Regions from separate parts of the Microbacterium sp. NPDC090225 genome, predicted to be linked through region 2. Evidence: predicted binding sites of a transcription regulator. Region 2 holds the regulator's gene; each other region holds the start of a gene.

Region 1 (9,668 bases), 1.1 Mb from region 2:
AAGACGGCGGTCGCGCGCTGGGTCGAGAAGTGCGAGGCCGATGGCGTCGAGGTGCCGGTGGCCGACGTCGCGGCGAGCTTCCGCGAGGCGGTCGTCGATGTGCTCGTCACGAAGGCGCTCGCCGCGTGCGCGGATCTCGGCGTGCCCCGACTGCTGCTCGGCGGGGGAGTGATCGCCAATCGCCGCCTGCGCGATGTGGCCCTCGAGCGCGCAGCCGCGGCCGGCGTGACGGTGCGCATCCCGCCGCTCTCCTTGTGCACCGACAACGGCGCCATGATCGCGGCGCTCGCCGCCGAGCTGATCGCCTCCGGCAAGCAGCCTTCCACGCTCGCCTTCGGCGCCGATTCGACGCTCCCGGTGACGGAGATCCAGGTCGCGGAGGCGGTCGCGGTATGACCGACCCCACGGAGCCGACGTCCCCGCCGCCCACACCCCCGCCGAGTCCGCGCATCGACCGGCCGAGCGGAGAGGTCGAGAGCCCGGCGGGTTCCGCGCGACTCCCCGGAGCACGCCGTGACGGATACACGCGGCTACCGACCGGTCCCGTGGGCATCGAGCCGGTGGTCGCGAGCGGTCCGGATGCGGACGACCCCACCGGCCGCACCGCGTGGGCGCCCGCCGAGACCGAGATGGTCGTCGACGACGCTCGTCTCGCGCCGTGGGCGCTGCTCGCCGCGATCGTCGCCCTCGGCGCCTCGTTCTTCGTCGGCTGGGGTCTGCCGGTGGGGGTGGTCGCCGTCATCGCGTCGATCATGTCGCTGCGCCGACCGGTCGAGAGTCGGGCGATGGGTCGCTGGGCGCTCGTGCTCGGGCTGACCGCGACGGTCTACAGCCTGGGGTGGCTCGTCTGGGCCGGCATGCAGTTCGAGAGACTGGGCTGACGCCGGATGCTCGACGCCGAGGAAGCCGTCGAACTGCGCGCCCTGCAGGCGCGCGCGTACGGGCGCGAGGGTGCACTGACCACCGAGGAGAGCCGGCGACTCGCGGAGTTGAACGCGAAGCGCGCAGAAGCCCCGTCTGAAGTGGAACGCGTTCGACCGGAGAGCGACGAGACACCGCGCGAGGAAGCAGTCGCTCTGCGAGGCGACCAGGGGCGGACGGCGTCGACGGCCCTCGGGGCGACATCGGCCCCCGCACCGCCTCCGGCGTCGGCTCGCCGGCCGCGCTGGCCGCTGATCGCCGCTGCTCTTCTCATCGTCTTCGCGCTGGGCGCGACCGCCGGATGGGTGCTGACGCGCCCGTCGGAGCACGAGGTGGACCTCACTCCGGCGCAGGCGGCATGGCAGCAGGAACTCATCGACGGTGGCGAGTACGACGCTGGATCGATCCGAGCGATGGCGGTCGAGGACGGCATGGTGGTTTGGGCGGCCACGCAGAGTCGGGGACTGACGACGTGTCTCGTGCTGGGGGACGCCGAGGAACGCGTGCCCTCGTGCATCTCGACGGAGATCGTGCGATCGTCGGGGTTCGATACGGTGCGCACCGTCGATGTCGATGGGGAGCTCAAAAGGCAGGTGTCCGCGCAGGTCTTCCTCACTCCCGATAACGCTCCCGCCGTCGTCGTCGGCAGTTTCCTCTTCGCTCCGCCCGACGAATTCGGCGCGTCGTACGGAAGCGACGAGGAAGAAGCCTTCGCCGAGGCGCTGGTGGAGCATGGGTTGGAACGCACCAGCATCTGGATCGTCGGCTACGACGGCGAGACGCCGATCTGGACGGGGATCAAAACGTCGACCGGGCAGACCTGCGTCGCCTACGACTCGTCCGACCCGGAGCCGTTCTTGTTCTGCGAGGAGTTCGCGTCGGCGGGTAGTGCAGCACAGCGCGGGCTCGGCTTCGATCACGTCGATCCCGAGACCGGCGATTCTTCCTTCATCCAGTTCACTTTCGGAGATGGCCCGTCCTACCTCCAGATCACGCGGGAGCACGCATCAGGAGACGCGGAGTGAGCGCCGAGGACGAGTTGCGCGCCCTGCAGGCGCGGGCGTACGGGCGCGAAGGTGGTCTCGACGCGCAGGATGCGGAGCGTCTCGAGGAGCTCATGCGGGGGGCGGAGTCCGGAGCGGAAACGCCTCCGCCGCGGCCTGCACCGCGCCGCCCTCGCTGGGCGGTTCTCGCTGCCGTTCTCGCCGTCGGCATCGTGCTCGGAGCGACGGGGAGTTGGGCCGTACTCGCCCTCGGAAGGGCGGAGGCGCCGCTTCTCTCCGCCGAACAGCAGGGGTGGCAGGATGTCGCCTTCGCCGAGGACGGGTTCGACGCGGGTTCGGCGAAGCCGCACGCCGTCGTCAACGACGTGGTCACCTGGACCGCGACCAAGGGCGGCGGCGAGTGGACGTGCCTCGTGCTCGGACACGCGGAGCACACGGTGGCGGCGTGCAACCCGACGGACCTCGTCCGCGAGGCCGGCCTCTCCGCCTCGCTCACGACCGGGGAGGAGCCTGGCGAGCGTACGCGCGTCGCCGCAGATCTCGATTACACCGCGAGCGGAGAGCCATCGATCCGGGCCACGGCCACCGATCGAGCGCTCGAGCCGGGTGCCGGCCCCTGGTCGGCGGATGAATCTCAGGTTGTCGACAATCTCGTCGCTCACGGACTCGACCGCAGCAGCCTGCGGATCGTCGGCCGCGACGGATCGGTTCCGCTGTGGGTCGGGGAGAACGCGCAGACCGCGGAGACCTGTCTGATCGTCGGTGGTGCGGGGGAGCCGGAGATGATGTGCGATGAGTTGGGCCAGGGCGAGCGAAAAGGATTGAGCCTGGCCGCACGCGCGGCCGACGGTGGAATGAACGCCACCTATGGCTACGCGATCGACGCGGGCGGGGAGTCGCTCGTCGTGACACGTCAGCAGGCAGGCGGCGGGCCCGGATGAGCGATCTCGACGAACTGCGCTCACTGCAGAGCAAGGCGTACGGGCGCGAGGGCGGGCTGACGCACATCGAAGCGGCACGTCTGCGCGAGCTGCAGGAGGCACGATCGTGGGCGGCCCTGCCGGCTGTCGCCCCCGAGGTGATGGAGAGCGGCTCCGCGGCATCCGTGTCGGCGCCGGCCGCGGCATCCGATCGTCCGCCCGACAGCCTGCCGACCCTCGAGGAGTCCCTCGGACTCGACACGGGCGAAGAAGAGGCGGATGCCACGGATACCGCCACCACCGACGCGCGAGAACCGGACGCGGCTCCGGCGATGCGCACGGTGCTGCGGAGGCACTGGCGGTTCGCGACGGTCTCGTCGGTGCTGCTGCTCGCGCTGGGTCTCGGGATCGGCTGGGTCGTCTTCGCGCCGCCGTCCGATGCGATCGCGCTGACCGCGGAGCAGCAGGAGCGGCGTGCGCTCCTCGAAGACGAATCCGACTTCGATCCCGGCACGCTGCGCGCGGTCGGGCAGGATGACGATTCGGGCGCCATCGTCTGGCTCGGCACCAAGGGCGAGGGGGATCTGACCTGCGCCGTCATCGACGTCGACGAGGCGACGCAATCGCAGTGCCAGCGCACGTCGGACTTCGAGGACTTCGGCATCAACGTCTCGGTCATGCGCCCCGGCGAGAGCGTCGACGAGGTGACCGCGACCTTCACGACGGTCAACGCCTACATCGTGCTCGCCACCGATGGACAGCCGATCGCATCGATGCAGCAGTGGGACTCGTCGTCGTCGATCCTCGCCCAGTTCGTCGGTGACGAACGCACGCGGGCCGAGGAACTGGTCGCGCAGGGCTTCGAGATGAACCTGAGCGTCGTCGGGTACTTCCAGGAGAAGCCGGTGTGGATGGCGAACCGATACGGCGAGACGGTCGAGCCCGAGACCTGCCTGATCGTGGATGCCGCACAGCTGGACGCGGTCTGCCTGCCGTCCACGACGGCGATCGATGTCGGTCTGTCCTCCTTCGTCTCGGACGACGGATCGGGGTCCGGCCCCGGCTCGGCGCTCACCCTCGCCTTCACCGCCAGTCAGACGCCCTACCTGACGATCACCGCCGTCGGAGCGGGCTGAACCTCACTCGGCGGAGGAGACCCGGTCGGCGAGGATCGCGCGGCGCTGGTCTCCGACCCGCACCAGGATCAGCGTGGCCGCGGCACCACCGCGCAGCGTGAGCTTCTTGCGGAACTGCGCCGGGTCGATATCGACCCCGCGCTTCTTGATTTCCAGCGTGCCGATGTCATTGGCCTTGAGTACGGCATTGATCGCCTTCGGGTTCGCGGCCATCGTCTCGCGCACGCGGAAGGACTGCACGAACGGGCTGGTCAGCGCGGCGTCCGAGGTCAGATAGGCGATCTTCTCGTCGAGCATGCCGCCATCGAGGCTGCGAGCGACGTCGCCGATCAGACGCGCGCGGATGACCGCCCCGTCGGGTTCGTGCAGGAAGGCGCCGAGCGGGCGCACCTCGGCGTCGACGGCGTCGGCTCCGGCTGTGAGCTCGTACGAGCGCTCGCCGCGGATCACGAGCGCGGCGCGTCGCACGCCCTCACGAGCCAGGGCGCCGGTCCACAGTACGAGTTCGACGACACTGCCGTCGGCACTCACCCATTGCGCCTCGGCATCGGGGGGTAGCGCATCGCGATCGTGCGCGGGGCCGAGCTTGATCCCGGTCGGTACACGGGAGGCGAGTGCGAAGGCCCAGTCGAGCGAGGGCGAGTAGTCGTCGGGGGAGACACGGCGGGTCTCGCTGTGCCCGGCCGTGCGCCGCGCGGGGTCCATCCACACCGCGTCGCGGCCGTCGAGATCCGTGCTCTCGGCGGTGCCGTGCTGCACGGTCGCGTTCTCGCCGAAGGGCGCGAGGTTGTACGCCGCGATCGCTGCGGTGACCGGATCGGCGTCGACCGCGAGCACGTCGAGACCGGCGCCGGCGAACGCGAGAGCATCGCCGCCGATGCCGGAGCCGAGATCGGCGATTCGCTTCAGTCCGGCGCTACGCACGCGCTGCGCATGACGAGCGGCGACCCCGAGACGCGTAGCCTGTTCGAGGCCCGCGCGGGTGAACAGCATCCGCTCGGCGAACGGTCCGAACTTGGCTCCCGCCTTCGCGCGCAGGTGCGCTTGGCCGACCACGGCCGAGACGAGTTCGGGGGAGTGGCCGTCGACCCGCAACCGAGACACGGCGCGGGCGACCTCGTCGGTCGACTCGACCGTGCCGAGCGCATCCAGCAGCTCCAGCCCGACGGGGGTCAGCAGTGCTTGCAGCTCAGACATCTCCACCCGCACAGCCTACGCGGGCGGTGGGCGCTGGCACTCGCGTTGCATGAGTGCCAGCGGAGCGCCTACACTGGCGTTAGCACTCTCGGGTTGAGAGTGCGAACAAGTCTTTCGTGTCAGCGTCAAGAAAGAAGAGGTAGACCGTGTCGGTTTCCATCAAGCCGCTCGAGGACCGCATCGTCATCAAGCAGGTCGAGGCCGAGCAGACCACCGCGAGTGGCCTGGTCATCCCCGACACCGCCAAGGAGAAGCCCCAGGAGGGCGAGGTCGTGGCGGTCGGCCCCGGTCGCATCGACGACAACGGCAACCGTGTTCCGCTCGACGTCGCCGTCGGCGACCGCGTGCTCTACAGCAAGTACGGCGGCACCGAGGTCAAGTTCGGTGCGGACGAGTTCCTCGTCCTGTCGGCTCGCGACGTCCTGGCGGTCGTCGTCCGCTGATCCAGCGTGCCTGAGAAGGGGCCCGGATGCTTCGGCATCCGGGCCCCTTCTGCGTTCAGTGCGCGGCGGGGTCGTCGTCGTGCCCACGACGTCGGAGCCACGACGGTCGGGGAAGTCGCAGGGCACGCGCCGCGGAGGTGAGGCGCGATCCGATCTTCCACGACGTGCTCGTCTCGATCTCGTGCAGTCGGGCGCGTGCCTGAGCGAGCTCCGTCTGCGCGGCGCGGCGGGCGCGACGCTGCTCGTCACGATCACCCGCGAGCCGGAGTGCTTCGGCGGCTCGCTCCTTGCCGGAGCGAACCGCCTCGGCATGCTCGTGTTCGAGTCGCATGGCCGCGATCTGGAGCTGCGCGACCTCATCGATGCGGATGGCGAGTGCGTCGTTCTCCGACGCGTTGTCCGCGTCCGTGAAGACCGCCAGGGCGTCGACCACGCTCGTCCGCGCGGAGTCCGCGAGGGTTGCGGCATGCGCGGCATCCGGCTCGCGTTCGAGCGCTGCGGTCACGGCGGCAGGGAGGGTCGAAGGCTCGATGCCGAACGGGAAGTCCGCGTCCCAGGTCTCGGCGTAGACGTCGACCTTCGGCTTGGCGATGCTGAGCCTCTTGGTCCCGTAGGCGCACGCGAGGATGCGGCCGTGCAACGAGCTGCCGATCCAGAGGGAGGCCGTGGCGATCTCGCGCACGCGGTCGTCGATCGAGCGTGCGTCGCTGAGAGCGATGTCCCAGTCCGGGCGCTCGGTCGAGACCCGGTCGATGAGCTCGCGGTACAGCTCGATCGAATCGTGCGCGGGCGCGGAGCCGGCGACGAAGAGCCGGAGCGGGCGATCTCCGAGCTCCGAGCAACCGACGATGGCGGAGGTCCAGGCTTCGATGCCGTACGTGCGGATGTGTCCTTCCGAGAGCTGGATGAGCACGGCCCGGTTGCGCGGCGCATCGATCGGCAGAACGGACGCGATCGTGTGGACGAGATCGGGCGCGAGCCGGTGGGGGATACCGAGCCGGTCGAGCAGCGCCGAGGATTTCGGGTCGCGGACCGAGATGTAGTGCGCTTCGCGCAGGGCGCTCGTGGCGACGGCCGCACGCCAGGGAGTGAGGCCACCGATTCCCGAGACGCCCACGGAGTTGAGCACCAGGCGTGCCGCGCGGTTGCGCGGGAAGGCGCTCGGCCGCGGCACGTACGGCGATTCCATCCGCGCGTTCATGACCTCGTCCAGCAGTACGTCCTGCTCGGACGCGTCGAGCGAGGAGAACCGCTCCCACTCGTCGTCATCGACGGCTGTCCGGTAGACGTACTCGCGTTGCGTGGAGCCGACCTCGCCACCGACGGTCCAGATGCCCGTGGTGGCCTTCTCGGTGAGGGTCGTGCCGGTCGCGGTGATCTGCCGCCCGAGGAGAGCGGTCATGTCGACGGCGATCGGGGCGGTGTACTCGACATCGACGACCTCGCGCGCGAAGTGGTCGGCGACGACGAGAAAGAGCAGATCGCCGAGATTGTCGCGTTCGTAGGCGCCGCACGCGACGACCAGGGGGAGCGTGTGCGGGGGCACGGCACGTCCTTCGGGATACCGCCGCCGTCGGGTGCGGAGGCGGGGCTGTCCGCGACGGGAAACCGCGGAATCGCGAGGGCTCAGGCGACGCCGATCAGTATACCGATCGGCGTTTTCGGGCCGCAGGAGTGAAGTGCGGCATCCGCCACCCGGCATCCGATTCCTGCCAAACCTCCGCCCAGGCGCCTGAACCGCCAGTGGACGCGCGCCGCGGGCATAGGGTTGTCCGGTGAGTCCCGTCCCCCGCGCTTCGTCGAGCCAGACCTCCGGAGTCGCCTACGCGGGCGGTGCCTACCTGCTCTGGGGCGTGCTGCCGTTGTACTTCCTGCTCCTGGTGCCGACGGGGCCCTGGGAGGTCGTCGCCTGGCGGGTGCTGCTGTCGTTCGTCTTCTGCCTCGTGCTCCTCACCGTCATGCGGGGCTGGACGGCGTTCCTGGCGATCATCCGGCGGCCGAAGCTCCTCGCGTGGACGGCCCTCGCGGGTCTGCTCATCTACGTCAACTGGCAGGTGTTCCTGATCGGGACCCTGACGGGGAACGTCGTCGAAACGAGCCTCGGGTACTTCATCAACCCGATCACCACGGTGCTCCTGGGTGTGTTCGTTCTGCGCGAGCGGATCCGCCGGCTCCAATGGGCGGCCATCGCGATCGCCTCCGTCGCCGTCGTCGTGATCATCGTGGCCCACGGCGAGTTCCCGTGGATCGCGCTCTCGCTCACGGCATCCTTCGGTCTGTACGGCCTCATCAAGAAACAGATCGGTCCGGCGGTGGATGCCGTCAGCGGTCTGACCCTCGAGTCCTTCTGGCTGATCCCGATCGCCGTCGTGCAGCTCATCCTGGTGGCTCAGACCCCGGCGGGCCTCACGATGGGCGCGAACGGCGGATGGCACGCGGTGCTGCTGGCCTGCGCCGGGATCGCGACGGCCGTGCCCCTGCTGCTGTTCGCTGCCGGTGCGCGCCGGATCGATCTCACCGTCATCGGGATGATCCAGTTCATCACCCCGGTGATGCAGTTCGTCATCGGCGTCGTCTTCCTCCACGAACCCATGCCGGCCGAACGCTGGGCCGGTTTCGTGATCGTCTGGATCGCGATCGTCGTGTTCGTCGTCGACCTGCTGCTCGCCGCGCGACGAGGGCGAAGGACCGCTCCCACGCCCATCGTCTGAAACCGGTATTCCACCGCGTAGCGGATCGTTAACGCACCGAAACACTTGCGACCCCTACGGAGCGCTTCTGCGCCCTAGGGTTAGAGCACTCGACTGTGGTCACGTCCACTCTCAGTTACGCAAGGGAGCATTATGAAGGCACTGAAGGGTTCGCGCACCGCGAAGATCTTCGCAGGCATTGCGCTTGTCAGCGCGTCTGCCCTCGTCATCGCGGGTTGCAGCAGCACCCCGTCCGATGACTCGTCCGACGGCGGCGCGCCCGCCACCGATCTCACCCTCAAGCTCGGGTCTCTGCTGCCCAAGACGGGTTCGCTGGCGTTCCTGGGGCCGCCCATGGAGTCCGGCGTCGGACTCGCGGTCGAGGAGGTCAACGCGGCCGAGGCCGGCATCACCATCGACCTCACCGCTGAGGACGAGGGCGACACCGACACCAAGGCGTACGAGACGTCGATCGAGAAGCTGCGCAACGCCGACGTCAGCGCGATCGTCGGTGCGGCCGCCTCCGGCGTCTCGAAGCTGGTGCTCGACGGAAACGTGAGCGCGGGGATCCTCCAGATCTCGGCCTCGAACACGTCGCCCGACTTCACCTCCTGGGACGACGACGGACTCTACTTCCGCACCGCACCCAGCGACCTGCTGCAGGGCGAGGTGCTCGGCAACCTGATCGCCGAGGACGGTGCCAAGACGCTCGGCATCATCTACCAGAACGACGCCTACGGCACCGGCCTGAACGACGCTCTCACCACGACGTTCGAGGGCACCGGCGGCGAGGTCGTCGCGTCGGTCTCGTACAACGTCGGCGATTCGTCGTTCGACGCGCAGGTCGAGTCGATCAAGGCGCAGAACCCCGACGCCGTCGCGATCGTGTCGTTCGAGCAGTTCAAGACGATCGCCCCGCTGCTGGTCAACGCCGGCATCTCGGCCGACAAGTTCTACATGGTCGACGGAAACCTGTCCGACTACGGTGACGAGGTCGGAGTCTCGCTCGAGGGTGCGCAGGGCACGAAGGCGGGCCCCGCGCTCGAGGACGACTTCACGGATCGTCTGCAGGCGTCGTGGACGGCTGCCGGCAACCCCGAGGTCAAGGACTTCACCTACGCGGCCGAAGCCTACGACGCCGTGATCCTGGTGGCGCTCGCGTCGCTCGCGGCGGGTTCGACCGAGGGCGCCGACATCGCGGCCAAGATGCAGGAGGTCTCGGGTGGTTCCGGCGACGGTGAGAAGTGCACCAGCTTCGCCGAGTGCGCCGAGATCATCAACGGCGGCGGAACGGCCGACTACGACGGCTACTCCGGCGACGTGACGTTCGACGAGAACGGCGACCCGCAGGGCGCCA
Region 2 (9,668 bases):
CGCGAGGCGGTGTAGACGCCGAGCGCGATGCCGATCACGGTGAAGAGGATGGTGGCCCCGAGCACGAGCTCGGCGCTGACCCAGACGCGGTAGGCGACCTGATCGTTCACCGAATCGCCCGTGGGGCTGAGCCCCCAGTTCCAGCGGAAGAGGATGTTGCTGAACCACGTCCACCAGCGCTCGATGAGGGGTACCGTGTCGTCGAGGTTGCGGGGGCGGAGCAGTGCTTCGATCTGCTCCTCGTTGAGAGGGGGGCGGCGGCCGACGTAGTTGCTGCGCGGGTCCAGATAGAGCCAGGCGAGGAAGTACGTGAGGTTCGTCGCCACGACGATCATGAGCAGCCAGCCCAGTGCTCGACGTAGCAGGTACTTGATCAAGGTCGGTATCTCTCTCTTCACCAGAGCCGAACGGGATCGCCGTTGCGGATCCGATCAATGTGCTTCACTCCGGACGTGCCTCTTCGCTCGTTCCGGTATACCAAAAAGATGTTACGGGGTCGTTTCCTTCGTGGAACTGGGTTCCATGCCGGAGACCTGGGCGACGTTACCACCGGATCGGCGGAATCGGGCATTAGGCCTCCCTCACCGTAGAATCGACGCAACATGTCCCCACGCGCTCTCACTCCGCTTCAGCCTGCCGCGACGCCCGCGACGCAGATCCGAAATTTCTGCATCATCGCGCACATCGATCACGGCAAGTCGACCCTCGCCGACCGCATGCTGCAGATCACCGGTGTCGTCTCCGACCGAGACATGCGCGCTCAGTACCTGGACCGCATGGACATCGAGCGTGAGCGCGGCATCACGATCAAGAGCCAGGCCGTGCGCATGCCGTGGGAGATCGAGGGCGAGACGTTCGCGCTCAACATGATCGACACCCCGGGCCACGTCGATTTCACGTACGAGGTCTCCCGCTCGCTCGCCGCGTGCGAGGGAGCGATCCTGCTCGTCGACGCGGCGCAGGGCATCGAGGCGCAGACCCTCGCGAACCTCTACCTCGCGCTCGAGAACGATCTGCACATCATCCCGGTGCTGAACAAGATCGACCTCCCGGCCGCCGATCCCGACAAGTACGCCAAGGAGCTCGCGTCGCTCATCGGCGGCAAGCCGGAGGACGTCCTCCGCGTCTCCGGCAAGACCGGCGTCGGTGTCGAGGCGCTGCTCGATCGACTCGTTAAGGAGATCCCCGCTCCGGTGGGTGACGCGGATGCTCCGGCGCGCGCGATGATCTTCGACTCGGTCTACGACGCCTACCGCGGCGTCGTCACCTATGTCCGCATGGTCGACGGCAGCCTGTCGCCGCGCGAGCGCATCCAGATGATGTCGACCGGCGCGAACCACGAGGCGCTCGAGGTCGGTGTCTCGAGCCCCGAGCCGATCCCGACCAAGGGACTCGGCGTCGGCGAAGTGGGGTACCTCATCACAGGCGTGAAGGACGTGCGTCTGTCGAAGGTGGGCGACACCGTCACGTCGGCGCGCAAGCCCGCGACCGACGCTCTGGCCGGATACACCGACCCCAAGCCCATGGTCTTCTCGGGTATCTATCCCATCGACGGCAGCGACTACGCCGAACTCCGCGAAGCCCTCGACAAGCTCAAGCTCTCGGATGCCTCCCTGCAGTACGAGCCGGAGACCTCGGTGGCCCTCGGGTTCGGTTTCCGCTGCGGCTTCCTCGGCCTGCTGCACCTCGAGATCATCACCGAGCGGCTCTCGCGCGAGTTCGGACTCGATCTCATCACAACGGCACCGAGCGTGATCTATGAGGTGCTGACCTCCGACACCGGCGAGACGGTCACGGTCACGAACCCGAGCGAGTACCCCGACGGCCGCATCGGCTCCGTGTCGGAACCGATCGTCAAGACCGCGATCCTGCTCCCGAAGGACTACGTGGGCACGGTCATGGAGCTCTGCCAGTCGCGTCGCGGCTCGCTGCTCGGCATGGAGTACTTCTCGGAGGAGCGCGTCGAGCTGCGCTACATGATGCCGCTCGGGGAGATCGTCTTCGACTTCTTCGACCAGCTCAAGTCCAAGACGCAGGGCTATGCCTCGCTCGACTACGAGCCCGCCGGTCAGCAGGAGGCCGACCTCGTCAAGGTCGACATCCTGCTCCAGGGCGAGAAGGTCGACGCATTCAGCTCGATCGTCCACCGCGACAAGGCCTACGCCTACGGCACGATGATGGCCGAGCGTCTGCGCAAGCTCATCCCTCGCCAGCAGTTCGAGGTGCCGATCCAGGCGGCGATCGGTGCACGCATCATCGCTCGCGAGACCATCCGCGCCATCCGCAAGGACGTGCTCGCCAAGTGCTACGGCGGTGACATCACCCGTAAGCGCAAGCTCCTCGAGAAGCAGAAGGAGGGCAAGAAGCGCATGAAGATGGTCGGCCGCGTCGAGGTCCCCCAGGAGGCGTTCATCGCCGCGCTCTCGGGCGACGTCGAGGGCAAGGACAAGAAGTAACGATGGCGCTCCCGCCGTACACGCGCGGGATGACGCGGCATCCGATCGTCGACGTCCCGGCGGGGATGCGCCTTTCCGAGCGCAGCATCCGGGTCGCTCCGGAGGGCCAGGATGCCGTTCGTGCGCTGATCCGCTCCTGGGAGTTCAAGCGGCGGGCGGGTTTCGACGGTCCACGCACGGCACCGTTCACCGGGCAGGAGGGCGTGCTGGCCAAGCGCGTGCTCGGCATCCGGTTCTCCGAACCGATCCGGGTCGTGTGGGCGGATGAGCGGGGTTTCGGGTACGAGACGCGCCCGGGGCATCCGATCTACGGAGAGGAGTCGTTCGCGCTCGACGACGGCGTGTTCACCGCTCGTTCGATCTCGCGCCCCGCGACCATCGTGTGGTGGCTGCTGTCGCCCGCGCTGAGACTGATCCAGCGCCGCACCCACGCGCGGTACACCCGCATCGTCGCCGCCGAGGCGCGCGAGTGGGGTGTTCGTCCAGGCAACCGCCAGTAGGCTGGATGTCATGCGGCGCGGGAACTTCCGAGACGACACGGTGGACTATGCGGCCGTGGGTGCCACCCACGCGCCCGATCTGATGCAGTACCCGCCGGAGCGCAGCTTCCCGGCGGAGGAATCCTGGCGGATCGGCTCCGGAGCGGAGCGTTTCCAGACGGCCGGCGAAGCTCTGCTGTCGTGGACGGCGCAGCGCGCGGCCGGACTCGTGATCGAAGACGTGCGCCCGGCACCGGGCCCGGCGTACGCGGGTGTGAGCTTCGATGCCGAGGGTAACCCCATCGCGCCGAGCAAGCGCGACGTCGAGCCCCGCTACGACGCCGAGGGAACTCCCTTCGTCGGCCCGGGGATGACGCTGCGCGTGCGCGGTCGGCTGTCGGGGATGCGGGCGGATGCCGAGCTGCGCGTGATCTCGGTCACCGAGGAGGCCCGCCGCATCGGTTTCGTGCTCGGCACGGTCGGCGGATCCGTCGTCAGCGGCGAGGAGTCCTTCGACGTCGACTGGCGCGAGGACAACGACGAGGTCTGGTTCACGGTGCGCGCGTTCGACGCCCCCAACTCCCTGCTCTACCGCACGGTGCCGCCGCTCGTGAAGCGCCGCCGCCGCGAGCTCTTCGCCCGCTACCTCCGGGCGATCTCCCCGCTCTACGCGACCCCCCTCTGATGGCGGGGCCCCTTCCTCTCGGCGATCCCGCACCGTCCGACGGCCGCCTGCCGGCCGATCTGCCGATCGATCCTTCGGTGCCCTTCTCGGCGTACCTCCACATCCCGTTCTGCCGGGTGCGGTGCGGATACTGCGACTTCAACACCTACACCTCGAGCGAATTACGCGGCGCCCGTCAGGAGGACTACGCCTCCACGCTCCTCGCCGAGATCGACCTCGCGCGACACGTACTGGATGAGGCGGGTGCGCTGCGCCCGATGGACACGGTCTTCTTCGGCGGGGGAACGCCCACTCTGCTCCCGGCGGGCGACCTCGCGCGGATGCTGGGCGCCGCAGTCTCGGCTTTCGGTCTCGCCGAGGGCGCGGAGGTCACGGTCGAGGCGAACCCCGACACCGTCACGCCCGAGGTCGCCCGCACGCTCGCGGATGCCGGGGTGACGCGTCTCTCGATCGGTATGCAGTCGGCGGTGCCGCACGTGCTCGCCGCTCTCGACCGCACGCATGATCCCGACAACGTGCGCACGGCCGTCGCCGCCGCGAAGGACGCGGGGCTCGCGGTCAGCGTCGATCTCATCTACGGTGCGCCGGGCGAGTCGCTCGCCGACTGGGAGGCGTCGCTGGACGCCGCCCTCGAACTCGAGTCCGACCACATCTCGGCGTACGCGCTCATCATCGAGGACGGCACGAAGCTCGCCCGTCAGATCCGACGCGGCGAGGTGCCGACGCCCGACGACGACCTGCAGGCCGACATGTACGAGCTCGCCGATCGCCGTCTCGCCGCCGCGGGCTTCGAGTGGTACGAGGTGAGCAACTGGGCGCGCAGCGACGCGCAGCGCTCGCGTCACAACCTCGCCTACTGGCGGGGGAGCGACTGGTGGGGCTTCGGGCCGGGGGCGCACAGCCACGTGGCCGGACTCCGCTGGTGGAACGTCAAGCATCCGGCGGCCTACGCGCAGCGGCTCTCTGCATCCGATTCTCCGGCCGCCGGCACCGAGCGTCCCGACGAGGGCGCGCGGATGCTCGAACGGGTGCTCCTGCAGAGCCGCCTCGTCGAGGGCATCGCCGTGGCCGACCTGCCCGCGGGCAACCGTGCGAACGTCGCGGGGTTCATCGCCGACGGGCTCGTCGACGCCCGCGCCGCCGTGCAGGGGCGGGTGCAGCTGACGCTGCGCGGACGGCTCCTGGCCGACGCGGTCGTCCGCGAGCTCACCGACTGACGCGCAGCGAACCTCGTCAGCTCCGGGTCGGGAGAAGATCCATTCCAGCGGTGCGGCGCTGGGGGAGCGTGCCGCTCGTCGCGTCGAACACCCGTGCCGTGCGGTCGGCGCCGTATGCCGCCCAGCCGGGTGAACCTGTCGTGACGAACGAGATCCAGGCGGCGTGCATCTCGTCGGCGAGAGCCTGGGGTGCGTCGGCGCCCGCGAGGCGCTGCGCCTCGGCATCCGCCAGACGATCGAAGACGAATCCGAGCTCGAGAGCGTGTGCGGCACGCAGATCGCGCACCGGGCTCGGCCACGCGAACTCGTAGACGAAGGTGAGCGCGGGGCGGGCGCGCGCCGCGCGCGAGAGTGGCGCGCGCAGCATCACGTCGGTCGCCAGCTGTCCGAAGATCTCGCCGGTGGAGGCCTTCGGGAACGCCTTCCGGTACTCCGATACGGCTCGGCGCGGGATTCCCAGGGCCAGACGGGCGATGAAGAGCTTGAGCGGGCGGATCTCGGCGAGGGTCTCGGGTGTGAACCAGAGCCGGTACTCATCGGTGTTGCTGCCGATGAGCAGCGGCGTGTCGATGGTCGGCAGGACCTCGTGAGGCGAGCGCGGAAGGCTGTCCGGATCGATCGCGAATTGGAACCCCGGCGCTCCGCCCAGCGGCGACGAACCCGCGGACTGCGCGCGACGCGCCTCGAGCAGCTTCTCGGGAGGGACGGACGCGAACGACGCACGATCGGCGCGGATGCCGAGCTGCTTCGCGAGAGCCGCGGTCACCCGCCCCGCCTTCTGCGGCGGCTGCGCCTCCAACGGGCCGGACTCGATGATCGCGCGCGCGACGAGGGCGCGGGAGTCGTCGCGCGCGAGAAGGCCCGCGACGATCGCGCCTCCGGCCGATTCGCCCATGAGGGTGATGCGTGCGGGGTCGCCGCCGAACGCGCCGATCTCGCGATGCACCCACTCGAGAGCTGCGGCCGCGTCCCGGAGGCCGAGATTGCGCGGGGCGTCGTCGAGCACCGAGAAACCCTCCGAGCCGAGGCGGTAGTTGATCGACACGAAGACGATCCCCGCCGCCGCGAAGCCGGCCCCGTCGTAGAGCGGAAGCGCCGCGGTGCCGCGCTCGAGCGCTCCGCCGTGGATCCACAGCAGCACCGGGGCGCGCTCGGCATCCGTCGGCGCCCAGACGTTGGCGGTCAGGATGTCGTCACCGTCGATCCTGACCGATCCGAGCAGCTCGCCGATCGCGCCGGGATACGGCGACTGCGGGGCCGTGGGCCCGAAAACCGTGGCGGGACGCACGCCGGTCCACGGAGTCGCCGGCCGCGGTTCCCGGAACCGGTTCTCGCCGAGGGGAGGGGCGGCGTAGGGGATGCCGAGGAACCGGGACACCCCGCCCTCGCTCGATCCCTCGACGATTCCGGCGGACAGCTCGACGGTGGGGGCGGTCATGGTCGTCATCCTAGGACGCAGCCCCGACCTCCGACGAGAGGAGCCGCGGGCGGGGTAGGATTGGCACTCTGAACGTCCGAGTGCCAACGGAAGGGAAGGGTGATGGTCACAGAGCGAGGACTCCAGGTTCTCCGCGCGATCGTGCAGGACTACGTCGAGACCCACGAACCCGTCGGCAGCCGTTCCATCGTGGACCGACACTCCTTCGGAGTGTCGGCGGCCACCATCCGCAACGACATGGCGCTCCTCGAGGACGAGGAGCTCATCACCGCGCCGCACACGTCGTCGGGCCGCGTGCCCACCGACAAGGGCTATCGCGTCTTCGTCAACCACCTCGCCCAGTTGCGCCCGCTCTCGTCCGCCCAGCGGACGGCGATCGAGTCGTTCCTGGCCACGCCGAGCGATCTCGACGACCTGATGGTGCGCACCGTGCGGGTGCTGACCCAGCTGACCGGTCAGGTCGCCCTCGCGCAGTACCCGTCGTTCGCCCGTGCGCACCTCACGCACATCGAACTCGTGCCGCTGGCTCCGACCCGCATGCTCGTCGTGCTCGTCACCGACGCCGGCGGTGTCTCCCAGAGGATGGCCCCGCTGCCGATCGAGATCGACGAGGGCGACACGATCATGTTGCGCGCACGCCTCTCCGCTCTGCTCACCGGGCAGGCGGTCAGCGACGCGGCCGAGCGTCTGCAGACGCTGCTGGCGGCGCCCGAGGCCGCACCGGGCGATGCTGCGCTGCGGGCTCTCGCCACCGTGATCGTCGACGAGCTGGGCACCTTCCGTCAGGAACGTCTGGTGATGGCGGGGGCCGCGACACTCGCGCGTCGAGAGCAGGACTTCCGCGGAAGCATCCATCCGCTGCTCGAGGCGATCGAGGAGCAGGTGACGCTCCTGCGGCTCATGAGCGAGATGGTCACCGACGAGCACGGCCTCGCGGCCAGTATCGGCACCGAGAACGCCCCGTTCGGTCTGGGCGAGGCGTCGATCGTCGCGAGCAACTACGCCGCCCCCAGCGGCATGGCGCGGGTCGGCGTGATGGGCCCGACGCGCATGGACTATCCGAGCAATCTCGCGGCGGCGCGGGCCGTGGCCCGCTACCTGACGCGGATGCTCGACGAAGACGAGACGAGCCGCTGAGCGGCCGTCGACGAAGAACAACGCAGAAAGGCGATCGTGGCGGACCACTATGAGGTTCTCGGGGTGTCCCGGGACGCTTCCACCGACGAGATCAAGAAGGCGTATCGGCGCCTCGCGCGTCAGCTGCACCCGGATGTGAATCCGGGCGAGGACGCCGCAGAGAAGTTCAAGCTCGTCACGCACGCGTACGACGTGCTCAGCGACGACGACTCCCGCCGCCGCTACGACATGGGCGGGGGAGACGGCGCCGCCGGGAACTTCGGCGGCGGGTTCGGCGGCTTCGGCGACATCTTCGAGACGTTCTTCGGGGCAGGGCAGGGCGGAGGGCGTGCGCGCCCGCGCTCCCGCCGCGAGCGCGGCCAGGACGCGCTGGTGCGGGTCACCCTCGACCTCGGCGACGTCGTCTTCGGCGCCCATCGGGACATCGAGGTCGACACCGCGGTGCTGTGCGAGACGTGCCAGGGCTCCTGCTGCCAGGAGGGCACGTCGCCCGTCACGTGCGACATCTGCGGCGGGTCCGGTCACGTGCAGCGCACCGTGCGCAGCCTGCTCGGCAACGTCGTCACCTCGCAGCCCTGCGGCACGTGCGAGGGCTACGGCACGACCATCCCATACCCGTGCGGTACCTGCGGTGGTCAGGGGCGCGTGCGCTCCCGTCGCACCGTCTCGCTCGACATCCCCGCCGGTGTCGAGACCGGTCTGCGCCTGCAGCTGCCGGGCTCCGGTGAGGTCGGCAAGGCCGGCGGCCCGAACGGCGACCTGTACGTCGAGGTCACGGTCAACCCGCACGCGGCGTTCAGCCGTGACGGCGACGATCTGCTCGCGACGCTCGAGGTGTCGATGACCGATGCGATCCTCGGCACCGAGACCTCGATCCAGGGTCTCGACGGTGCGGTGGACCTCGAGGTGCGTGCGGGCGTGCAGTCCGGCGACGTGCTCACGATCAAGGGACGCGGCATCACACCGCTGCGCGGTTCGCAGCGGGGCGACCTGCGCGTGGGCGTGCAGGTGCTCACCCCGACCAAGCTCGACTCCGCGCAGCGGGCGCTCATCGAGGACTTCGCGAAGAAGGCGAAGGCTCCGGGCCCGCAGCTCGCGCAGTTCCAGCAGGGTCTCTTCTCCAAGCTCCGCGACCGTTTCCGCGCGCACTGAGTCATGGCGCTGCACTTCCTCGTCGACACATCATCGGATGCCGAAGCCGGCGACCTCGTGTCGCTGACCGGCGCCGAGGCGAAGCATGCCGCGGTCGTCCGCCGCCTCCGGATGGGGGAGCAGGTCACGATCGGTGACGGCCGGGGCGTCTGGCTCCAGGGCGTCGCGGAGGAGGTCGCTCCCACGCGCGTGGACGTGCGGATCTCCGATCGTGCCGTGCATCCGTCTCCGACCCCGCGCATCGTCCTCGCCCAGGCGCTGGCGAAGGGCGACCGCGACGAGCTCGCCGTCCAGGCCGCGTGCGAGCTGGGCGTCGATGAGGTCGTGCCCTGGCAGGCGAGCCGGAGCGTCTCCCGCTGGGAGGGGCCGAAGGCCGTGAAGGGCCGTGAGCGGTGGGCGACGATCGTTCGCGAGGCGGCCAAGCAGGCTCACCGGCCGTGGGTCCCGGACGTCTCGGCTCCCGCCAGCACGGCAGAGCTGGTGGAGCGTGCGAGCGCCGAGCGCGTGCTGATCCTCGACCCGTCGGCGACGACCCGGCTGTCGGAGATCATCGCGGACGACCGCGACATCGTGCTGGTCGTCGGGCCCGAGGGCGGCGTGTCGGACGACGAGCTCGCGCGGCTGACCGCCGCCGGAGCCGAGCGGGTGCTCCTGGGCGACACGGTGCTGCGCACCTCCACGGCGGGTCCCGCGGCGATCGCGGTGCTCTCCGTCGCCCTCCGTCGCTGGTGAGCGCGCCGCCGCGCCGTCGGACCCCGCCGCTAGACTGGGAACATGAGCGACCCCTCGATCTTCACGCGCATCCTGAATGGTGAGATCCCCGCAGAGGTCGTCGGTGAGACCGAGCGCGTGTTCGCCATCCGTGACATCGCGCCTCAGGCGCCGGTCCACCTCCTGGTGATCCCGAAGACCGCGGAGTACCGCGACGTCGCCGAGGTCGCGGCGGGCGACCCGACGCTGCTCGCCGAGATGGTCTCCTTCGCGAAGGAGCTCGCCGCGCAGCACACCGACGACGGCGATTACCGCCTCGTCTTCAACTCCGGCGCGAACGCCGGACAGACCGTGTTCCACGTCCACGCCCACGTGCTGGGCGGGGGACTGACC
Region 3 (9,668 bases), on a different contig from region 2:
CGCGATGGATCAGAAGTCCATGCCACCCGACGGGTCGCCGACCGGAGCGGACGCCTTCTCGGGCTTGTCGGCCACGACGGCCTCGGTGGTGAGGAACAGCGCGGCGATCGACGCGGCGTTCTGCAGCGCGGAGCGCGTCACCTTCGCCGGGTCGATGATGCCGGCGCCGAACATGTCGACGTACTCGCCCGTGGCGGCGTTGAGGCCCTGGCCCGCGGGGAGCTCGGAGACCTTGTTCGCCACGACGCCCGGCTCGAGACCGGCGTTCAGCGCGATCTGCTTCAGCGGAGCCTCGATCGCCACGCGGACGATGTTCGCACCGGTCGCCTCGTCGCCCGTGAGCGACAGAGCGTCGAGAGCCTTGGTGCCCGACTGGATGAGCGCGACGCCACCACCGGGGACGATGCCCTCCTCGACGGCTGCCTTCGCGTTGCGGACGGCGTCTTCGATGCGGTGCTTGCGCTCCTTGAGCTCGACCTCGGTAGCCGCGCCCGCCTTGATGACGGCGACGCCACCGGCGAGCTTCGCCAGGCGCTCCTGCAGCTTCTCGCGGTCGTAGTCGCTGTCGGTGTTCTCGATCTCGCGGCGGATCTGCGTCACGCGACCCTCGATCTGCTCGGCCTCGCCGGCACCCTCGACGATCGTGGTCTCGTCCTTGGTGACGATGACCTTGCGTGCACGACCCAGCAGGTCGAGCGTGGCGTTCTCGAGCTTCAGGCCGACCTCTTCGGTGATGACCTGACCACCGGTGAGGATCGCGATGTCCTGCAGCTGCGCCTTGCGACGGTCGCCGAAGCCGGGAGCCTTGACGGCGACCGACTTGAAGATGCCCTTGAGCTTGTTGAGCACGAGAGTCGCGAGAGCCTCGCCCTCGACGTCCTCGGCGATGATGACGAGCTCCTTGCCGTCCTGGATCACCTTGTCGACGATGGGCAGGAGGTCCTTGATGTTGGAGACCTTCTGGTTCGCGATCAGGATGTAGGGGTCTTCGAAGACCGCTTCCTGACGGTCGGGGTCCGTGACGAAGTACGGGTTCAGGTAGCCCTTGTCGAAGCGCATGCCCTCGGTGAGCTCGAGCTCGGTGCCGAAGGTCTGCGACTCCTCGACGGTGACCACACCCTCCTTGCCGACCTTGTCGATCGCCTCGGCGATGAGCTCGCCGATCGCGGGGTCAGCGGCGGAGATGGATGCCGTGGCGGCGATCTGCTCCTTCGACTCGATCTCCTTGGCGCTGGCGAGCAGCTCCTCGGTGATCGCGGCAACGGCCTTCTCGATGCCCCGCTTGAGCGAGATCGGGTCGGCGCCGGCTGCGACGTTGCGCAGGCCCTCGCGGACCAAAGCCTGAGCGAGGACCGTGGCGGTGGTGGTTCCGTCACCGGCGACGTCGTCGGTCTTCTTGGCGACCTCCTTGACGAGCTCCGCGCCGATCTTCTCGTACGGGTCGTCCAGCTCAATCTCCTTGGCGATGGACACACCGTCGTTCGTGATCGTGGGGGCGCCCCACTTCTTCTCGAGCACGACGTTGCGGCCACGCGGACCGAGGGTCACCTTGACGGCGTCGGCGAGGATGTTGAGGCCGCGCTCGAGGCCGCGGCGGGCCTCCTCATCGAAAGCAATGATCTTTGCCATGAGTTTTTTCGTCCCTCCTGGACGTAGACGTTGGGTTTAGCACTCAGAGTGAGAGAGTGCTAACGCCATTCTGGCACTCGACCCCTGCGAGTGCAAGCCGCGGACGGAGGGTGCCCGACGCGTCTCAGGGAGCGGGCGTCTCGGCAGAAGTCTCGGGAGCCGTGGCGGAGCGATCGAGACCGACGACGATCGTGAGCTGCTTCGCCTCGCCGTCGTTCAGGTCGGCGTAGAAGTCGCTCTGCTCGATCTCCGCTCCCCCGATGAGATCGGCGACACCGAGCGCGGCGAGACGATCGGCCTCGTCGACGTAGTACACGGTCGTGGTCTCGAAGTCCTGGCTGCCGCTGTCACTCGCATACACGGTGGTGAACCCGGCGTTCAGCAACGTCTCGCGCATCTGCTCGTCGAGTCCCTCATCGGGCGTCGCGTTGAGGATCGTGACTTCGAACGTCGTGTCGAGCACACCCGTCTCGACGGGAGTCGGCTCGGCGGTCGGCACCGCTTCGGGGAAGAGGTCGATGCGACCCATCACCACCAGCGAGCCGAAGATGCCGACGATGATGAGCACGAGGGCGGCGACGAACGACCACAGCAGCACCACCCAACCGTTCATGCCCGGCGCTTCGGCGCGGTGCGCCCCGACGCGGCCGGATGAGCGGGGGACGTCGTCGAAACGATCACGGGTGGGCTTGGACACCCCACGATGCTATCCGAGAGCGCGGTCAGCCCACGAAACCGGGGGTGCGTGCCGAACGACGCACGACGCGCGCATCGCGCAGACGGCGCAACCGGCGGATCAGCATCGGATCGAACTCGAGCGCGGCATCCGACTCGATGAGCCGGCCGAGGAGCTGGTAGTAGCGCGCCGCACTCATACCCAGCTGCGCCCGGATGGCCTCTTCCTTTGCACCGCCGTGCCGGGGCCAGACCGTCTCCAGCGCGAGGATCGCGCGGTCGCGCTCCGTGAGGTCACCGATCATGTGCCCAGATTAGGGCGCGCACGGTGACTCGGCGCCGCGCCACTCCCACCATGCGCCGAGCGGGTCGGCCGCAGCGCGCACCCGGCCGTCGAGCGCGACGGCGAACCCGGGCCACACGTCGGCGTCGATCGGCGGCTCCCAGACGTCGAGGAGTCCGGGTGGATCGATCGTGACCCACCGCGCCGGCAGAGCCCGGATGCGGTCGACCAGGGCCGAGCGGGCCGCGCGCGGGATATGCACGAGCACGCCGGGAGTGGTGATCACGAGAGTCGCCCCGACCGGCGCTCGGGCGACGAGAGCATCAAGGCGTTCGAGTGCATCGCCGGCGACGAGCAGCGGCGGATCGGCGGCAGCGATGTCGAGCGCCGCCGCGATCCGCTGCTCGCGGCCGCTCTCCCCCGGCCACACGAGCCCCTGCAACCACCGACGGTCGTCGACATCGCGCGCATCGAGCGGCGCGAGATCGATCCCTGCGCGCCACACGATCTCGGGTAGCCGCAGCTCGGGAAGCTCACCCTCGACCCGGCTGTCGAGCACGACCGGCGAGACCCCGTCGGGCGGGTCGAGCGCCACCCGCACCTCGCCGTCGGGCCCGATGAAGCGGTACGAGTAGCGATCCGGGTACAGGCAGAGACCCGCGGATGCCCCGATCTCGAGCAGCGCTATCGGTCCGTCGATCTCCGACAGCACCGGGAGGAGCGCCGCGAGGCGGAGCGGTTCGTTGGTCTGCAGCGATCGCGCGGTGCACTCGGCGACGACGGCATCCGCAGTGCGGAGCACGAACTCCCGCCACACGGGGTATCCGTCGAGCGACGCCCCGAGCAGGCGGGTCACCGCGAAGACCAGCGGCGGCTGACGCCGGTTCTCGGGGATGCGCGCGAGCACGTCCTGCACCGGGCCGTCGCCGGCGACGCCCGCCGCCCACTCCGCGTACAGCGCGCTGCGACCGGGCGCCTCCTTCTCGGCGAAGCGCGCGTAGCGCTCGCGAACAGCATCCGTCATCCCTCCATTGTGGATGCACGCAGCCCGGCGCCCCGCGACAGGGGAGAATGGAGAGGACCCCAGGAGGACTCATGTCGTACAGCGTGGAAAAGACCGAAGACGAGTGGCGCAAGGAGCTCGGCGACGACCAGTACGCCGTGCTGCGCCAGGCGGCGACCGAGCGCGCCTGGACCGGCGAGCTGCTCGACGAGGGACGCGCCGGCCTCTACACCTGCGGCGCATGCGGCGCCGAGCTCTTCCAGAGCGGCACGAAGTTCGACTCCGGCTGCGGCTGGCCGAGCTTCTACGAGTCGATCCGCCCCGAGGCCGTCGAGCTCATCGAGGACACCTCGCTCGGCATGGTCCGCACCGAAGTGCGGTGCGCGACGTGCGGATCGCACCTGGGCCATGTCTTCCCCGACGGCTTCGGCACCCCGACCGGCGACCGCTACTGCATGAACTCGCTGGCGATGAACTTCACTCCCGAGGCCCCCGAGGCGTGAGCGCGCTCGACGCCGTCCGCTCGCGGCAGTCTTGGTCGAAGGTCACCGAGGAGGCGCCCTCCCGCGAGGAGCTCCTTCCGCTGATCGCCGCCGCCGGGCGCGTGGCCGACCATTCGTCGCTGCGGCCGTGGCGACTGATCGAGCTGCGCGGTGACGACCGGCTCGCCCTGGGCGCCGCGATCGCGAAGGCCGAGGGCGAGAAGAAGCCGTCGACCAAGCCGCTGCGCGCGTCGCTGCTGATCGCGGTGGTCGGCAGCTATCGCACGAACCACAAGGTGCCGGTGTGGGAGCAGGAGGCGGTCGCCTCCGGTGTCGCGCACACGCTGAGCCTGCTGCTCGACGAAGCCGGGTGGGGCGTGTTCTGGCGCACCGGCGGATACACCCGGTCGAAGGCGGTCGCGCGGGCGCACGGACTGGCGAAGAACGAGGTGCTGCTGGGGTGGCTCTACGTCGGCGACAAGCCGGCGAAGTCACCGGGGCGGCGTACGCCCGTCGATGCCGATGCACTGCTGACGCGGATGCCGTCGGACGGCGCGACCACGGACGACAAGTCCGCGAAGAAGAACGCGACGAAGAAAAAGAAGAAAGCGAAGTAGTCAGCGCCGACGGCGCACGACCGCCACGAGCACGGATGCCGCGGCGATCGCCACCATCGTGACGATCTGCCAGCTCGCGGGCCCCGCCTCGGTGGGCCAGATCAGGTCGATCGCGACCGCAGCGACGAGCTGCCCCAGCACCGAGCCGAGTCCGAGCAGCAGCACGCCGGTGTGTGCCACGAGGAACGCCCCGAGGAAGATGTAGACGACGCCGAGGAAGCCGCCCGTGTACAGCCACGGCTCGGCGGGCAGCGCGTGCGGCGCTCCCTGAGCGGCGACGCTGATCGCGGCGGCGACGGCGAGCACGAGGGTCCCGGCGATGAAGCTCGTCATGGTCGCCACCATCGGCGACGACACGCGCTGCGCCAGCCGCCCGTTGACGGCCTGCTGCCAGGCGATGCCCACTCCGGCGGCGAACGGGAGCACGAGCATCCACAGCGGAGCGGTGCGCAGCACGTCACCGCCCAGGGAGACCCCGACGGCCACCAGCGCGAGCGCGGCACCGGCGACGCGTCCCATGGTGACGGCCACGACGCCCGCAGGACCGAAGCCGATCCGGTCGAGCACGAGCCCGTGCAGGGTCTGGCCCGCGACCACGCCCACGGTGAACAGCGAGACCCCGAGCACGGCGGCGGTGAGCCCCTGCGTAGAAACGGTGAGGGCGCCGCAGGCGCCGCCGAGGAGCATCCACGGCGGGATCTTCCTCCCTCGGATGCCGCCGACGAGCCTGCCCATGCCCGCGCGCCCGGACGGGAGCGAGGCGACGATGACGGCCAGGACGGCCGTGCCGACGGCGAACGAGACGAGGCCGGCGACGACGCCATCGCCCAGACGGATACCGAGGACGCCGTTGATGCGCGCCTGGATCGCGGTCATGACGCCGATCGCCACGGCGCCGCCGATCGCGAGCGGCGCGGGGAGCGAACGGGTCGGAGTCACTCGTTTCACGGTACCGGATTCGCCCTCGCGCCCCTGACGGATGTCGGTGGCCCGGACTAGCCTGTGGGCATGTGCGCGAGCTATGGACTGGATCCCCGATTCACCGACGCCGAGCTGCTGGCCGAGGCCGACGCCGACGTGCTCGACGGCCTGCGCCAGTGGGCGCAGCAGAACGCGGGTGAGACCCTGCGCCCGACCGGCAAGAACCTCCGCAACCTCAATCCCGTGGTCGTCGATGCCGACGGCCAGACCGCGCTGGAGCCCGCGTGGTGGGGATTCCTCGTGAACGGCGAACCCGCGAAGTTCCCCTCGATCAACACCCGCTCCGAGCGTCTGCAGGAGCGCCCCGGCTCGCTCAAGACCCGCGCGCTGGTGCCGGCGACCGGCTGGTTCGAGATGAAGAAGCCCGAGCGCGTGTGGCACGAGTTCGGCATGGGCGGGGGCACCCTGTTCGGCATGGCGGCCGTCACGCAGCGCGGCCGCACCGCTGACGGCGAATGGTTCACCTGCTACTCGATCGTGATGCGCCCCGCGCCCGCCCATCTCGTCGACGTGCACGACCGCATGCCGGTCCTCATCCCGACCGCCTTCGCCCACGAATGGCTCACCGCCCAGGGCGATCGCGAGCTCATCGACGAGGCGCTGCTCGCGGCGGCATCCCTCGACGATCGCGTCGCCGTCACGGCGCGATCCGACGACAAGGGCTCGGATCGGCTGTTCTGACGATGGATGCCGATGCCCTCACCGCCACGGCGGCCGAACGCGCCGAAGAACTGCCCGGTGCCGAGCTGACGAACCCCTTCGGACCGGAGTGGGACGTCTACAAGGTGCGCGGACGTGTCTTTCTCCTGCTCCCCCTCGACGGCACGGGCCGGGTGACCGTCAAGTCGCATCCCGACGACGCGGTCGCGCTGCGCGAGACGTTCGCCGACATCGTTCCGGGCTATCACATGAACAAGAGGCACTGGATCTCGCTGCGCCCGGGTCCCTCGCTCGAACCGGGGCTCGTGACCGAGCTGGTCACCGAGTCGTACCTGCTGGTCGTCGAGAAGCTGCCCCGTGCGCAGCGGCCCGTCGATCCCGAGCTTTTCGCGAGACCCGCCCCCGAGATCCAGGGGTCCTAGATCCAGCCCTTGTCCCGGGCGATGCGGGCCGCCTGTGCACGGTTCTCGGTCGCCGTCTTCCCGATCGCGGACGACAGATGGTTGCGCACCGTCCCGGCCGACAGGAACACCTCGGCGGCGATCTGCGCGATCGCGCGCCCGTCGGCCGACAGCCGCAGCACCTGCTGTTCTCGCTCGCTCAGCGGGTTGGCGCCCTCGAACAGTGAGGCCTCGGCGAGCGCGGGATCCACGACGCGGAGCCCCTGGTGCACCCGTCGTACGGCGTGGGCGAGCTGGGCGGCCGGGGTGTCCTTGGCGATGAAGCCGCTCGCCCCGGCGTCCAGAGCCTGACGCAGATACCCCGGGCGCGCGAAGGTCGTCACGATCAGCACGCGCGTCGACGGACTCACCTCGCACACCGCGCGCGTCGCGGCGACGCCGTCGATGCCGGGCATCTGGATGTCCATCAGGCACACGTCGGGCTGCGCCTGCGCGGCCCTGTCCGCCGCCTCGGCACCGTCGGCGGCTTCGGCGACGACCGTCAGATCGTCCTCGAGCTCGAGCAGCGCACCCATCGCGCCCCGCACGAGGGCCTGATCGTCGACGAGCAACAGCCGGATCGGATCGCTCACCAGGTCACGCTCACTCTCGTCCCGCCCGTCGGGGCATCCTCCACGGCGAGCACGGCACCGGCCGCCGCGGCGCGTTCGGCCATGCCCCGCAGGCCGTTGCCCGCGGGTCCGCGAGCGCCGCGTCCGTCGTCCTCGATGGCCATCACCCCGGGAGCCATCGTGATCCGCACCCGTCGGGCCTCCGCGTGGCGCAGGATGTTCGTGGTCGATTCCCTCACGATCCACCCGGCGGGCAGGGCCTGCGCGGGCGACAGCGCCGACGGGTCGCCCTCGACGTCGACGTGCAGTCCCGCCGACTCGAGTGCGACCGTGCTCGCGTCGATCTGTTCCGCCAGCGCGACGCTGCGGATGCCGGTGACGGTGCTGCGCACGCCGGCGATCGCCTCACCCGTGAGGTGCACGATCTGCACGAGCTCGGCCTTCGCACGCTCGGGGTCCTGGTCGACGAGACGTTCGGCGAGCTCGGCCTTGAGCTTCACGGCCGTGAGGGTGTGCCCGAGCAGGTCGTGCACGTCGCGGGCGATCGACGTGCGCTCCTCGCTGGTGGCGAGATCCATCCGCACCTTGTCGGCGTCGACCGAGCGCGAGATCAACCAGGTGTTCACGGTGTTCACGACCGCGATGAGCAGCACGATGACGAGGATCTGGAAGTGGTCGCCGAACCGCCCCGTCGCGACGATCGTCGTCGCGGCGATCGCGATGCCCGCGAGGGTCGTCACCCAGTGCCAGACACCCCGCAGTCCGTAGCTGGCGTAAGACATGAGGTACGGCAGGAAGCTGAGGGCGTTCGTCTCGATCGCCGGGATCGTCGCGAGCGCGCACGCGATCTGCACCCAGAACAGCGTGCGCACGATCGGGCGCGGTCGTCCCCACGACGAGCGCATCCCGATGACGAATCCGATCACGTACACGGTGGCGAATGCCACGAGTCCCGCCCATCCGAGCACGACCCATCCGCTCGCGGCATCCGAGGCGAGCAGCGCCAGCACCGGGTAGACGAGGAAGACCATCCAGACGACGGCCATCAACCATCCCCAGCGCTCCCAGGGGCCGGTGTGCGCCGGGGTCGCGGCAGCCTCGGTGGTCATCGGCCCAGCCTAACGACGGCTGCGCGAGCGCATCACGCCGAGACGCACGAGCGCGGCGAACAGCACGGCCCAGACGACGACGTTCAGCAGCACGGCCCAGAGCGGGTCGGCCCCACCCGCCACGAGGGTGCCGTCGGTGGCCGGCCAGCGCACCAGCGCGACGTAGCCGTACATCGGGGTCCACTTCGCGATGTCGAGCATCACGCCGTCGAGCGGGATGAAGACGTTCCCGAAGAAACCGAAGAAGGTGATCGAGATCGACGCGAGAGCGGCGGCCGAGTCGGAGTTGAAGGCGAGGCCGACGCCGAGTCCGAACAGTCCGTAGATCAGGCCGAGCCCCAGGGTGATCCCCGCGGCAGCGAACCAGCGCCAGGTGTCGGATGCCTCGGCACCCGTCGCGAGGCCGGCGGCATAGACGAAGACCACGGCGAGGGCCGAGAACGACACCGCGGCGAGCACCTTGGTCACCGCGTATCCCGCGGTCGAGAGCGGGGTGAGCGCGAGCTGACGCCCCCACCCCTGTCCGACCTCGGAGGCGGCGAGCGAGCACAGCGAGCTCATCGCGGTGGCCGTGCCGTACGCCCCCATCGACACCATCACGTAGAACGAGACGTTCGCCTGGCCCACGCTCTGCGAGGCGTAGGACATGCTCGCGCCGAAGAGCAGATACATGGCCACCGGCATCGCCAGGGTGAAGGCGAGCGTGTACGGGTTGCGGATCTGCCGCACGAGTTCGGTGCGGTACAGCGCGGGGGCGACGAGCGTGGTCATGACGGGTCCTCCGTGAGCGAGGTGAAGGCGGATTCGAGGGTGGGAGCGGTGATCTCGAGATCGCAGGCACCGAGCGACAGCAGCCGTCCGGCGAGCAGATCGGATGCCTCGGCGCGCACCGTGAGCCGATCGGCGTCGTTCGACACCTCGGCGACGGAGGCGTCGGCGCGGAGTTCCGCGGCGAGCGCAGCGATCCCGCCGGGGATCGTCGCCGAGACGATGCGGCCGCCCAGTGACGCGCGCAGGCGGGCGGTGGCGCCATCGGCGACCACACGGCCGTGATTCATGACGATCGTGCGCCGCGCGAACTGCTCGGCCTCTTCGAGGTAGTGGGTGGCGAACACGATCGTGCGGCCGGCGTCGGCATCCGCCCGCATCGCCTCCCAGAAGCGGCGACGGGCGGTGACGTCCATCCCCGCGGTCGGCTCGTCGAGCACCAGCACGTC

The links. Region 2 encodes HrcA, which represses chaperone genes, less so after heat shock. Its sites were predicted from a motif close to TTNGCACTCGNNNNNNNCGAGTGCNAA; they were not measured.
Region 1: groES (co-chaperone GroES) is a predicted target of HrcA. The motif match lies at 5,212-5,238, and genes of this name have one in related genera.
Region 3: groL (chaperonin GroEL) is a predicted target of HrcA. The motif match lies at 1,666-1,692, and genes of this name have one in related genera.

The regions. Positions count from the first base shown of each region.
Region 1 covers NZ_JBIVYS010000001.1:1,307,514-1,317,181, reverse strand. The annotation lists gene tsaD (tRNA (adenosine(37)-N6)-threonylcarbamoyltransferase complex transferase subunit TsaD) at 1-396, shown strand, start outside; gene ACIQTT_RS06325 (hypothetical protein) at 393-881, shown strand; gene ACIQTT_RS06320 (hypothetical protein) at 888-1,946, shown strand; gene ACIQTT_RS06315 (hypothetical protein) at 1,943-2,866, shown strand; gene ACIQTT_RS06310 (hypothetical protein) at 2,863-3,981, shown strand; gene ACIQTT_RS06305 (SAM-dependent methyltransferase) at 3,985-5,184, opposite strand; gene groES (co-chaperone GroES) at 5,325-5,621, shown strand; gene ACIQTT_RS06295 (polysaccharide pyruvyl transferase family protein) at 5,677-7,167, opposite strand; gene rarD (EamA family transporter RarD) at 7,397-8,332, shown strand; gene ACIQTT_RS06285 (ABC transporter substrate-binding protein) at 8,465-9,668, shown strand, end outside.
Region 2 covers NZ_JBIVYS010000001.1:219,158-228,825, forward strand. The annotation lists gene ACIQTT_RS01030 (ABC transporter permease) at 1-377, opposite strand, end outside; gene lepA (translation elongation factor 4) at 603-2,456, shown strand; gene ACIQTT_RS01040 (DUF1990 family protein) at 2,459-2,956, shown strand; gene ACIQTT_RS01045 (DUF1990 family protein) at 2,967-3,620, shown strand; gene hemW (radical SAM family heme chaperone HemW) at 3,620-4,837, shown strand; gene ACIQTT_RS01055 (carboxylesterase/lipase family protein) at 4,854-6,275, opposite strand; gene hrcA (heat-inducible transcriptional repressor HrcA) at 6,378-7,412, shown strand; gene dnaJ (molecular chaperone DnaJ) at 7,449-8,564, shown strand; gene ACIQTT_RS01070 (16S rRNA (uracil(1498)-N(3))-methyltransferase) at 8,568-9,296, shown strand; gene ACIQTT_RS01075 (histidine triad nucleotide-binding protein) at 9,339-9,668, shown strand, end outside.
Region 3 covers NZ_JBIVYS010000002.1:273,703-283,370, reverse strand. The annotation lists gene groL (chaperonin GroEL) at 10-1,629, opposite strand; gene ACIQTT_RS15285 (LytR C-terminal domain-containing protein) at 1,754-2,326, opposite strand; gene ACIQTT_RS15280 (DUF3263 domain-containing protein) at 2,352-2,609, opposite strand; gene ACIQTT_RS15275 (DUF2332 family protein) at 2,619-3,611, opposite strand; gene msrB (peptide-methionine (R)-S-oxide reductase MsrB) at 3,683-4,093, shown strand; gene ACIQTT_RS15265 (nitroreductase family protein) at 4,090-4,689, shown strand; gene ACIQTT_RS15260 (DMT family transporter) at 4,690-5,628, opposite strand; gene ACIQTT_RS15255 (SOS response-associated peptidase family protein) at 5,698-6,351, shown strand; gene ACIQTT_RS15250 (MmcQ/YjbR family DNA-binding protein) at 6,354-6,752, shown strand; gene ACIQTT_RS15245 (response regulator) at 6,749-7,363, opposite strand; gene ACIQTT_RS15240 (sensor histidine kinase) at 7,360-8,451, opposite strand; gene ACIQTT_RS15235 (ABC transporter permease) at 8,461-9,222, opposite strand; gene ACIQTT_RS15230 (ABC transporter ATP-binding protein) at 9,219-9,668, opposite strand, start outside.